DNA from 2 places in the Delftia tsuruhatensis genome. Region 1 is predicted to be linked to the other one. Evidence: riboswitches for the same ligand, from Rfam matches in the RefSeq annotation. Region 1 holds a riboswitch; the other holds the start of a gene.
The links. A riboswitch is a leader RNA that binds a small molecule or an ion and turns the genes downstream of it on or off. The one in region 1 is predicted to bind thiamine pyrophosphate.
Positions count from the first base shown of each region.

Region 2: another riboswitch for thiamine pyrophosphate. It lies ahead of L1Z78_RS10620 (long-chain fatty acid--CoA ligase); the one in region 1 lies ahead of thiC (phosphomethylpyrimidine synthase ThiC).

Region 1 is NZ_LR813084.1:4,455,723-4,461,770, forward strand. It holds gene thiC (phosphomethylpyrimidine synthase ThiC) at 1-1,563, opposite strand, end outside; TPP riboswitch at 1,815-1,940, opposite strand; gene L1Z78_RS20290 (nitroreductase) at 2,002-2,664, opposite strand; gene cysE (serine O-acetyltransferase) at 2,706-3,530, opposite strand; gene L1Z78_RS20300 (RNA methyltransferase) at 3,566-4,357, opposite strand; gene L1Z78_RS20305 (inositol monophosphatase family protein) at 4,581-5,516, shown strand; gene L1Z78_RS20310 (tripartite tricarboxylate transporter substrate binding protein) at 5,529-6,048, opposite strand, start outside.
Region 2 is NZ_LR813084.1:2,329,068-2,335,115, forward strand. It holds gene L1Z78_RS10605 (CocE/NonD family hydrolase) at 1-1,567, shown strand, start outside; gene L1Z78_RS10610 (TetR/AcrR family transcriptional regulator) at 1,624-2,235, shown strand; gene L1Z78_RS10615 (DUF418 domain-containing protein) at 2,232-3,299, shown strand; TPP riboswitch at 3,357-3,448, shown strand; gene L1Z78_RS10620 (long-chain fatty acid--CoA ligase) at 3,523-4,641, shown strand; gene L1Z78_RS10625 (acyl-CoA reductase) at 4,638-6,048, shown strand, end outside.

The DNA.
Region 1 (6,048 bases):
CTTGTAGGCGATGATGCCCTGCTTGACGTCGTCGCGGTCGGGCAGGCCCAGGTGTTCCTTGGGCGTGACGTAGCACAGCATGGCCGTGCCGAACCAGCCGATCATGGCCGCGCCGATGGCGCTGGCGATGTGGTCGTAGCCGGGGGCGATGTCGATGGTCAGCGGGCCCAAGGTGTAGAACGGCGCCTCGTGGCAGTGCTTGAGCTGCTCGGTCATGTTGGCCTGGATCATGTGCATGGGCACGTGGCCAGGGCCTTCGATCATGGTCTGCACGTCGTGCTTCCAGGCCAGCTGGGTCAACTCGCCCAGGGTCTGCAGTTCGGCGAACTGGGCCTCGTCATTGGCGTCCGATGCGCAGCCGGGGCGCAGGCCGTCGCCCAGCGAGAAGCTGACGTCGTACTGCTTCATGATGTCGCAGATGTCCTCGAAATGCTCGTACAGGAAGCTTTCGCGGTGGTGGGCCATGCACCACTTGGCCATGATGGAGCCACCGCGCGAGACGATGCCCGTGCGGCGCTGGGCCGTGAGGTGGATGTAGGCCAGGCGCACCCCGGCGTGGATGGTGAAGTAGTCCACGCCCTGCTCGGCCTGCTCGATCAGCGTGTCGCGGAAGATCTCCCAGGTCAGGTCCTCGGCGATGCCGCCGACCTTCTCCAGCGCCTGGTAGATGGGCACGGTGCCGATGGGCACGGGCGAGTTGCGGATGATCCAGTCGCGCGTGGTGTGGATGTTCTTGCCCGTGGACAGGTCCATGACGTTGTCCGCGCCCCAGCGGATGGCCCAGACCAGCTTTTCCACCTCTTCCTCGATGCTGGAGGTCACGGCCGAGTTGCCGATGTTGGCGTTGATCTTGACCTTGAAGTTGCGCCCGATGGCCATGGGCTCGATCTCGGGGTGGTTGATGTTGGCCGGGATGATGGCGCGGCCGCGCGCCACTTCGTCGCGCACGAACTCGGGCGTGATGATCCTGGGGATGGCCGCGCCCAGGCTGTTGCCGGCCAGGCGCAGCTCGCGCGCGGCGTCCTTCTGGTACTCGGCCATCCATTCGCGGCGGCCGTTCTCGCGCAGGGCCACGTATTCCATCTCGGGCGTGATGATGCCCTTCCTGGCGTAGTGCATCTGGGTGACGTTGCCGCCGCTTTTCGCGCGGCGGGGCTGGCGTTGCAGCGATGCGGCCTCGGCGCGCAGGCGGGCCACGCGCTCGTCCTCCTCGCCGCGCTTGCCGCCATCGTCCAGGGCCTGGCGCAGGCGGCCGGCGTAGTACTCGCTGTCGCCGCGCGCCTCGATCCAGGCGTTGCGCACGCCCGGCAGGCCGCTGCGCACGTCGATGGCCACGCTCGGGTCGGTGTAGGGACCCGAGGTGTCGTAGACGCTGACCTGCTCGCCATTGGTCAGCTGGATGTCGCGCACGGGCACGCGCAGGTCGCTGTGCAGCGCGCCCTGCAGATAGCTCTTGGTGGATGACGGGAAGGGCTGGCGCGATTGTGCCAGCAGTTCGGCGAAGCGCTGCGCGTCGGGAGCCGCGCCTGCGGCGGGGGTGAAGATCGGATCGGGAGCGTTCATGTCGGTTCCTTGCAGTCAAAGCGTTGCTTGTCAACGCTCCGGGAACCGGACACTCCTTGGGCTTTGCCACGGCCGCGCACCGATGCCGGTGTGGGCCTGCCAGGGCCTGTCGGCCTTGGCCCCTGATGGCCGCGCACGCCAAGGTGCGCGAGCATCCTTGGGTGGCAAGGGCCGATGCGCAGGGACGATGGGCCTTGCGGCCCGTGTCCGCGAGCCGGGGGCTGCGGACGTCTTCCTCTGGTTTCGGCCCTGCTTCAGGGTCCCGCTCTTCTTCCGCCGGTATGAACCGGATCAAGTTCGTCGGGTTCGCCGCCTGGCCCATGCAGCGCATGGACCGGTTGGCATCTCAGTGCATCAGCACACCCCGGAGCAGCGGCCAGTATAGGCGATGGCAGGCCGTCGCCCGGCTACGGGTTTGCCCGATGCCAGCGCCAGCCTTCAGGCGAAGCCGCGCAGCTCGCCCCACTCGGCCAGCGGTGCGCGCGTGGCGCGCCAGCCGTTGATGGGCGCGCTCCTGTCCTCGTAGCCCAGCGCGATGCCGAAGGCCACGTGGTAGCCCTCGGGCAGGGGCAGCGCCCGGGTCACGGCCTCGTTGTAGCGGCGCCAGAAGCCCTGGGCGCAGGTGGCCAGGCCATGGGCACAGGCCAGCAGCATGAAGGACTGCAGGTAGATGCCCAGGTCCGTCCACTGCGGCAGGCCCATGCGCTCGTCCACGGCCACGATCAGGCCCACGGGCGCGCCGAAGAAGCGGCCGTTGCGTGCCAGTTGCTCCAGGCGCGCGGGCTTGTCCTCGCGCGGGATGCCCAGCGACTGGTACAGCTCCTCGCCGTTGGCGAAGCGCCGGCTGCGGTAGGGCTCCCACAGGTTGGGCGGGTAGGACAGGCCCGGCCGGGCGTCGTCGGGCTGGGCGGCTGCGACGGCATCCAGCAACTGCTGCAGCGGCTCGCCCGTCAGCGCCAGCACGCGCCAGGGCTGGAGGTTGCCGCCCGAGGCCGCCTGGGCCGCCTGTTCCATCAGACTGCGCACCAGGGCCGCATCGGGCACCCGGGGCAGGAAGGCGCGCACGGAGCGGCGCGCATGCAAGGCCTGTTCAACGTTCATGCTGGCTTCTGTCTCCTGAAAGAATCGTCTTCGCTGCGGGCTCACTTGCCCAGGATCTGGTCGATCCTGTCCTTCTGGAAGGCCTGCGGACGCTCGGACTCGCAGGGCACGCAGTCGCCCACCTTGCTGCCGGCCGAGAGCTTGGCGATCGCCTCCCACAGCAGCGCGATCTGCTGCTCGTGGGCCGACGCGCCTTCGCTGAGGCTGCGCATGGCCTGGGCCACGGGGTCCACCTCCTGGGTGATGCCATAGGCCGTGAACGGCTGGGGCGCGGCGGCAGCCGGCACCTTGATGGCATCGGCCCCGGCAACGGCCTGCTCCTGCTCGGTCACATCCGCGCTGTGGCCGTTCTTGCTGGGAATGATGCGCGCGGGAATGCCCACGGCCGTGGCGCCCGCAGGCACGGGCTTGATGACCACGGCATTGCTGCCGATCTTGGCGCCGTCGCCCACCTCGAAGCCGCCCAGCACCTTGGCGCCCGCGCTGACCACCACGTCGCGGCCCAGCGTGGGATGGCGCTTGGCACCCTTGTACAGCGAGGTGCCGCCCAGGGTCACGCCGTGGTAGATGGTGCAGCCGTCGCCCACCACGGCCGTCTCGCCGATGACGACGCCCATGCCATGGTCGATGAAGACGCGCTCGCCGATGACGGCGCCGGGGTGGATCTCGATGCCCGTCAGCCAGCGGCCGATGTGCGAGATGAAGCGCCCCAGCCACTTGAGGCCATGGTTCCAGCACCAGTGCGCCGGGCGCTGCAGCCAGATCGCATGCAGCCCCGGATAACAGGTGATGACCTCCCAGGTGCTGCGTGCCGCGGGGTCGCGGTCGAGGATGCACTGGATATCGGAGCGCAGGCGGTCAAGCATCTAGGGGCTGGTTATTGTTGACAAGACCGCTCAGTCTAGCGGTTCGGTGGGGTGCTCTGCAGCATGGCCTTCGCGACACCGCGCAGGATGTGGATTTCCTCGGTGGTCAGTTGCGAGCGATTGAAAAGCTGGTTCAGGCGCGGCATGAGCTTCTTGGGCGCTGCCGGATCGAGGAAGCCGATGTGCGCCAGCGCCTGCTCCCAATGGCCCAGCATGCCGGCCACCTGGGCCGCGTCGGCGCGCTGCGGCGCGGGCGTGTGCTCCACCACGGGAAAGCCGCCCAGCGCCTGGCGCCACTCATAGGCCACGACCTGGATGGCCGCCCCCAGGTTCAGCGAGCCGAACTGCGGATTGGACGGAATCGACAGCGCCACATCGCTGCGATAGACATCCTCGTTGCTCATGCCGAAGCGCTCGCAGCCGAACAGGAAGGCCACGCCCGACTGGTTGCAGCGCGGAGCCGGTGCATCCGAAGGCAGCGCGGCTTCATCGGGCGCAGCCGGCACATCCAGCGCTCCGCTGAGCAGCAACTCGAAATGCTGGCGCGGCGTGCGCGTGGGCGGGCCGAAGTCGCGCGGCGTCATGGCCGTGGCGCACAGGTGGCTGATGCCGTCCAGCGCTTCTTCCAGCGTCTCGACCACGCGGGCATTGCCCAGCACGTCCAGGGCGCCGCTGGCGCGCTGTATGGTCTCTTCCTTGCGCAGCACGTTGGGCCAGCGCGGGCGCACCAGCACCAGGTCGTCGAAGCCCATGGTCTTCAGGGCGCGGGCGGCGGCGCCGACGTTGCCGGCGTGGCTGGTCTCTATCAGTACGAATCGGGTTTTCATGGCATGGCGGGCTTGGCAGCCGGCGCGCGCCGGGCAGAGTCCCCAGGGTGGAACGGGTCGCGCAGCACAAATCGGGCAAGCCGGTTAAAATTGCGCGCTATTGTCGCCGCCCCGCATCGCCGGACGCGGCTTTTTCCGTTCTTATCCGCGTCAAACAGCCTGCTATTCGCCACTGCGGCACAACCGCATGCGCAGCCGCTGCCCCGCCCACGCTTCACAATCTATGTCGACCAACCTGCATCCCATGCTCAACGTGGCCATCAAGGCCGCACGCGCCGCCGGCGCCATCATCAACCGCGCGGCCCTGGACGTGGAATCCGTGCGCGTCGCACAGAAGCAGGTCAACGACTTCGTGACCGAGGTGGACAAGGCGGCCGAGCAGGCCATCATCGAGACGCTGCTGGGCGCCTACCCCGGCCACGGCATCCTGGCCGAGGAATCGGGCAAGGAATTCGGCGCCAAGAACTCCGACTACGTCTGGATCATCGATCCGCTGGACGGCACCACCAACTTCATCCACGGCTTCCCCGTGTACTGCGTGAGCATCGCGCTGGCCTTCAAGGGCAAGGTCGAGCATGCCGTGGTCTATGACCCCTCGCGCAACGACCTGTTCACGGCCACGCGCGGCCGTGGCGCCTACCTGAACGACCGCCGCATCCGCGTGTCCAAGCGCATCCAGCTCAAGGACAGCCTGATCTCCACGGGCTTCCCCTTCCGCCGTGGCGACAACTTCAAGCAGTACATGAACATGCTGGGCGACGTGATGCAGGAAACCGCCGGCGTTCGCCGCCCCGGCGCCGCCGCGCTGGACCTGGCCTACGTGGCAGCCGGCTTTGCCGATGGCTTCTTTGAAAGCGGGCTGCAGATCTGGGACGTGGCCGCCGGCAGCCTGCTGGTGACCGAGGCCGGTGGCCTGGTCGGCAATTTCACGGGTGAGGCCGACTTCCTGGAGCAGAAGGAATGCCTGGCGGGCAATCCGCGCATCTATGGGGCGCTGGTGGGCATCGTTGGCAAGTACAGCAAGTTCGCCACGGCGGGCGAGAAGGCCGGCGTGCGCCAGGCGCTGGCCGAGGACGGTCGGGCGGCCGAGCAGCCCGCCCCCGATGCCGACGCCGATGCCGAGGAATCGGCCCAGCCCGGGCAGCAGCCCGGCGCCTGATACAGATCACATTCAGCGCGGCCCCAGGCCCAGCCTGGGCACCAGCGCCGCGTAGAACGCGGCATCCCTGTCGATGACCGCCTGGAACGCAGCGGCATCCATGTAGGCCCAGCCCAGATGGGCCTTGCCGAGCGCATCGCGGAACACCGCGTCATCGGCGGCCTTGCGCGCCACCTCTCCGAGCCGGGCGACGACCTCGGCCGGTGTGGACCGGGGCACGGCCAGCCCGCGCCACACGCCGATGGACAGATCGATGCCGCTTTCGCGCAGCGTCGGCACCTTCCCGAACATGCCGCCGACCCGCTGATCGGCCATCACCGCCAGCGTGCGCAGCTTTCCCGCCGCCACATGCTGCGCGACCTCGCCAGGGCTGACGGCGATCGCATCCACATGCCCTCCCAGCAAAGCCACCACGGCAGGTGCGGCGCCCAGGAACGGGACATGGTTGACAGGCACATCGGCTTTTTCGGCAAAGGCCGCCGCAGCCATGTGCCAGATCGACCCCATGCCCGCATTGCCGATGGTGACGGGA
Region 2 (6,048 bases), 2.1 Mb from region 1:
AGGCTATGCGGTGATGGGCCTGAACGTGCCGGGCACGGGCTGCTCCACCGGAGAGGACCAGTGGGCCGACGAGTCGGTGGGCGCGGCCGGGGCGCATGCGGTGGAGTGGGCCGCGCGCCAGCCCTGGTCCACGGGCAAGGTGGGCATGGTGGGCTACTCGTACTCGGGCTACGACCAGCTGTGGGTGGCGGCCCAGCGCCCGCCCAGCCTCAAGGCGATAGCGCCCGGCAAGAACGTGGCCGATCCCTACCGCGACGTGGCCTATCCCGGTGGCATCCAGAACATCGGTTTTCCTGCGAACTGGTGGCGCCAGTTCCCAGAGATCTGGCGAGCGGCAGCCGAGCAGGCGCGCGAGCTCGACGGCGATACCGCCTGCGCCAGGGTGGTCGAGGAGAACATCCGCAAGATCCAGCGCCCCGAGCTGGACATGGCACGCTGGCTGGAAGAGGACCGATTCTTCGGTGCCCGCTACGCCGCCAAGAGCGCCATGTACTCCACCCACCGCATCGACATCCCCACGCTGGGTACCCAGTCCTGGCAGGACGAGCAGGTGGGGCCGCGCATGGGCTATTACGAAGACACCATCGCGCCCGACAGGATGTGGCTGATCAGCTCCAACGGCGACCACCACACCGACAACGCTCCCGTCATCCGCGAGACCATGAAGCGCTTCTATGCCCGCTTCCTCAAGGGCGAGAACAACGGCTTCGAGAAGACGCCGCGCGTGCTGCTGGCGCAGGAGATGCAGTGGACGCAGGCGCCGCAGCCGCAGGCGCTCGACTATGGGCAGCTCAGGCCCTCGGCTGTGGCCAGTTTCGACCGGCTGCCCGTGCGCGTCACGCCCATGTCGCTGTGGCTGCAGCCGGGCGGCAGGCTGGGCGATGCGCCGCCCCAGGCGCAGCGTCAGTCCGCCAGCTATTCCTACCCCCTGCCGGCCTCCGAGGTCAACGAGCCCAAGGAGGATGGGACCATGGGCGAATGGACGGCCAGCCCCGCCCGGGACGGCCTGCTGCGCTTCACCACGGCCCCGCTGCCGCGCACGCTGGGCTTTTATGGCGAGGCCTCGCTGGACCTGTGGCTCAGCGCCACGGCCAACGATACCGATGTGCAGGTCACTCTGTCCGAGGTGCGGCCCGACGGCCAGGAGATGTTCGTGCAGCGCGGCTGGCTGCGCGCCTCCATGCGGGCTCTGGACGGAAAGCGCTCCACCGCGTTGCGGCCCTGGGGTGATTTCACCGAGGCGGCCGTGCGGCCGCTGACGCCTGGCGAGCCCGTGCTGATGCGCGTGGAGATCCAGAAGTTCGCCCATGTGTTCCGTGCCGGCTCCAGCCTGCGCGTGACCCTGGACACGCCTTCGCAGACCGGCTACTGGGCCTTCGGGAACCTGGCCGTGCCGTCGATCAACACCGTCTGGATGGACCGCAGCCGGCCGTCGAAGATCGTGCTGGGCCATATCGCCTATGCGCATGCGCCGGCTTGGCCGGACTGCCGGCGCATGCTGCGCCAGCCCTGCAGGGCCAATGAGGAGCCGGTACCTGACGGCGTGGGGCCCATGCCGCCGTTGTGATGCCCGGCCATGCCCCGGTATTGACTATGAATGAACGTCCGTTCATTATTCGGGGCATGAAGAAGAAGGAAGACATCATCGAACGGCGTGCCGCCATCGTGCAGGCGGCGCTCCAGTGCTTCGTGGACAGGGGCTTTCACTGCACCAGCATGCGCGACATCGCGCAGGCGGCGTCGGTGAGCCTGGGCAACCTGTACAACCATTTCCTCAACAAGGAGGCGCTGATCGCCGAGGTCGCCACGCAGGAGCAGTCCGAACTGCGGCCCCTGCTGGAGGCGCTGGAGCAGGCCGATGCGCCGTCCCTGGAAGGCGTGGCGCGGTTCCTGTCCGCCTGCCAGGCACTGTGCCGGCAACGGGAGTGGGCCGTGCTCAGCGCCGAATGCCTGGCCGAGATCGCCCGCACGCCCGCGCTGGCGCCGGCCTTCGAGGCCAACCGCAGGCGCATGCTCGACGCGCTGGCCGGCTTCATCGAGCGTGGTGTGGGGCGGGGCTGCTTCAAGCCCCCCGTTGCGGCGCGCCTGGTCGCACAACTGCTGCTCGATGCGGTCGAGAGCGATGCCTTGCGCGTCGCGCTGGCCGTGACCCCGCCAGCGGACGCCGCATCCCAGCCGGCCGTGGATGTGCTGGACCCCGCCTTGCTGCGCTGCCTGCTGGGAGTGGCGGCATGATCCACGGCGCCAAAGGCATCGCCGGTCACAAAAGCCGTTCCCGCCTGGCGGGGCTGGACCTGGCGCGCTACTTCGCGCTGGCCGGGATGGTGTTCGTCAATTTCAGGCAGGCCATGCATCCGGCATCGGAGGCGCCGGGCTGGCTGCTGGCGCTGTTCCATTTCCTGGAAGGCAAGGCCTCGGCCACCTTCGTGGTGCTGGCGGGCCTGGGCCTGGTGCTGGCCACGCGCTCGCAGGAGCGAGCCACGGCGCGCATCTGGACGCTGCGCCGCGCGCTGTTCCTGCTGGTGGCGGGGGGGCTGAACCTGCTGATCTTCCCGGCCGACATCATCCATTACTACGCGGTCTACTTCGTGCTGGCCATCGCCTGGCTGCAGACCGGACCCCGTGCGCTGCTGGCCGGCATCCTGGGCGTGGCCCTGGCCTCCACATGGGCTTTGCTGCACCTGGACTACAGCCAGGGCTGGGACTGGGCCTCCCTGTCCTACGAGGGGCTGTGGGAGCCCGCAGGCTTTGCGCGCAACCTGCTGTTCAACGGATTCCACCCCGTGCTGCCGTGGTTCGCCTTCTTCCTGTACGGCATGCTGCTGGCACGCCTGCCGCTGGCAAAGGCGTCGGTGCAAGGGGCACTGGTGGCCGCAGGCGCAGCCATGTCGGGACTGGCCTGCGCCCTGGCGTGGCTGGGGGGCGATGGTCCATGGGCGCCCTGGCTGGCCACCAGCCCCATGCCACCGGGGCCTGCCTACCTGCTGATGGGCCTGGGCTGCGCCAGCATCGCCATCGGTGCCTGCCTGCGGCTGGCCGAGCGCTGGCCCGAGGGCCCGTGGCGCGGCCTGCTGCCTGCGGGGCGCATGACGCTCACCCTCTACCTGGCCCATATCCTCATCGGCATGGGCATCCTGGAGGCCATGGGCGCGCTGGACGGCACGCGCGGCCTTGGCGATGTGGCATGGGCCGCCACGCTGTACCTGCTCATGGCCACCGTGGCCGCATGGGCCTGGGGCCGCAAGGTGGCCCAGGGCCCGGTGGAGTGGGTGATGCGGCGGCTGACGGCAGTGGGTTAGCCCCTGGCAGGGGGCATGCCTTCGGCCTGCGCCTTTGGCGGCCCTGCGGTAAGATAGCCCTCCGCTCCGGGGTGCACGCCAGTGCTGAGATCCACACCCGAGAACTTGAACCGGGTCATTCCGGCGGAAGAAGAGCTTGCACCCCCGCATGGCCTGCCATGGGCCAGGAGCCATGGGCGGGGGAGCCTTCGGAGCATCACGTCCCAGCTCTCGAAGGAATTCCATGGACAAGGCCCGGCCCCAGGCGGCTTCTCTGGTCGCAGACCTGCTCGCATTCATCGCCATGGATGGCTGCACCGACGAGCAGTTCGATGCACTTGCGCTGCGGCTGTTCGCCCACCAGTACGAATTCAATGCACCGTTTCGCAGCTTCTGCCAGCGGCGGGGCGCCACGCTGCGCAATGTGAAGACCTGGAGCGACATCCCGGCCGTCCCCATCGACGCCTTCAAGGCCATGGAGCTGCGCAGCGAGCCGGCCTCGCCCACGGAGCGCGTGTTCATGACCAGCGGTACCACGGGCCAGGCCAAGGGCATGTCTGCGCGCGGACGGCATTTCCATCCCGCGCTCGATGTCTATGACCTGTCCATGAAGCGCCACTTCGCGCAGCGCTTCATGGCAGGACAGGAGCGCATGCCCATGGGCATCCTCTTTCCGGACGAGCAGGCCATGCCCCACTCCTCGCTGGCCCACTACCTGGCGCTGGCCAGGTCGGAATTCGGCACCGAGGACAGCCGCTACTTCCTGACCCCCGAGGGCCTGGACATGGCGGGCCTGTGCGCCGTGCTGGAGGCGTCCGAGCGCAGCGGCCGGCCCCATGCGCTGCTGGGTGCCAGCTTCAGCCTGGTACATGTGATGGACGCCTTGCGCGCGCAGGGACGCAGTTTCCGGCTGCCGGCAGGCAGCCGCATCCTGGACACGGGTGGCTACAAGGGACAGTCGCGCGAACTGCCGCTGGAGGATTTCTATGCCGGCCTGACGCAGTTGCTGGGCGTGCCGCGCAGCCACTGCATCAACATGTACGGCATGACCGAGCTGAGCACGCAGTTCTATGACGACGGCAATGCCACGCTGCCCTCGGTCAAGTCGGGGCCGCACTGGATACGCTCGCGCCTGGTCGAGCCCGTCACGGGCCGTAGCGTGGCGCCCGGCGAGCGCGGCATCCTCGTGCACTGCGATCTGGCCAACTACAACGCGGTCACCACCATCCTCACGGAAGACGTGGGCCTGTGGGCAGGCCATGGCCAAGCGGGTGGCTTCCTGTTGTTGGGCCGTGCCGAGGGCGCGGCCGCCAAGGGCTGCTCGCTGGCGGTCGAGGAATTCGTGAAAGCCGCCGCCGCATGAGGGTGGAACGGATCACGGCCGGCTACCTGCCCGAACTGCCTGGTCTACGCGAGGCCGAGCTGCAGTGGCAGGTGCTGCCCTTCGAGCGCGATGGCGTGCGGCTGGAAGTGGCCGTGCCCGTGCTGACGGGCCCGCAGATGCAGGCGCTCGCCGACCGGGTTCGCCAGGCGGCCGACCGCCACTTGAGGTGCATGCCGGTGGCCGAGATCATCGGGGCCATCGACCGTGCCATCGCCCGCCTGCTGGACAGGCATGACCCCTGGCGCCGCCAGGCCGACGCCTGGCTGCCCGTGGTTACCGGCTATGACGCGGACATGGTGCGGCTGGGGTTGACGGGCTTTTTCAAGACGTTCCGCGCGCCGCAGCTGCGGCGTTTCGTGGCCGAGGACTTCGCCAACCCGGCCGTGCTCGACGGCTTTGAGCCCGCGCCCAAGGGCGGCGCGGTGCGCGCCTTCGGACCTGACCTGCTGGTGCACAGCTGGGCCGGCAATGTGCCCGCGCTGTCGCTGTGGAGCCTGGTCTGCGGCCTGCTGGTCAAGGCGCCGGCCATTGGCAAGCTGGCCAGCGCCGAGCCCTTGTTCGCGGGCTGGTTCGCGCGGCTGCTGGCCGAGGTCCATCCGCCGCTGGCCGATTGCCTGGCCGTGGTGTGGTGGAGCGGCGCGGGCGGCGAGACGGGGCAGGGCGCCGAGGGCGCGGCCGCGCTCTACGCCCGTGCCGATACGGTGCTGGCCTATGGAGGCAACCAGACGCTGGATGCGCTGCGGCGGCGCCTGCCCGTGACCACGCGCTTCTTGCCCCATGGCCACAAGCTGGGCTTCGGCATGGTCGGGGCGGCGGCGCTGGACACTCTCAAGGCACCGGCCGTTGCGCGGCTGGCGGCCTGGGATGTGATGCGCTATGACCAGCAGGGCTGCTACTCACCCCATGTCTTCTATGTGGAGCGTGGCGGACCTGTGCCGCCGCGCGCCTTTGCCGACCATCTGGCCGCCGAGCTGGCCAACCTGCAGCGGCGCTTTGCACGCCGGCCCCTGTTGCTGGAGGAAGGCACGGCCGTGGCCCGCTGGCAGCAGTCCGTGGAATGGGCGGGCGACGGGCAGCAGTTGCTGGGGCCGGTGGAGGCTCCCTGGAGCGTGGCCTACAGCGACAGCCTGCAGCCGCTGGCGCCCACGGCCCTGTACCGGACCATCGCCGTGGTGGGGGTGGACCGGCTGGACGATGCTGTCCCCGTGGTCGCCGCGCAGCGCGAATACCTTCAGACGGCCGGCCTTGCCGCCACACCCGAGGAGCTGTACCGGCTGGCCGGCCTGCTGGGGGCGGCCGGCGTCACGCGCATCAGTGCCATCGGCGCGATGAGCATGCCCGAGGCGGGCTGGCACCATGACGGGCGCTTCAACCTCCTGGATCTGG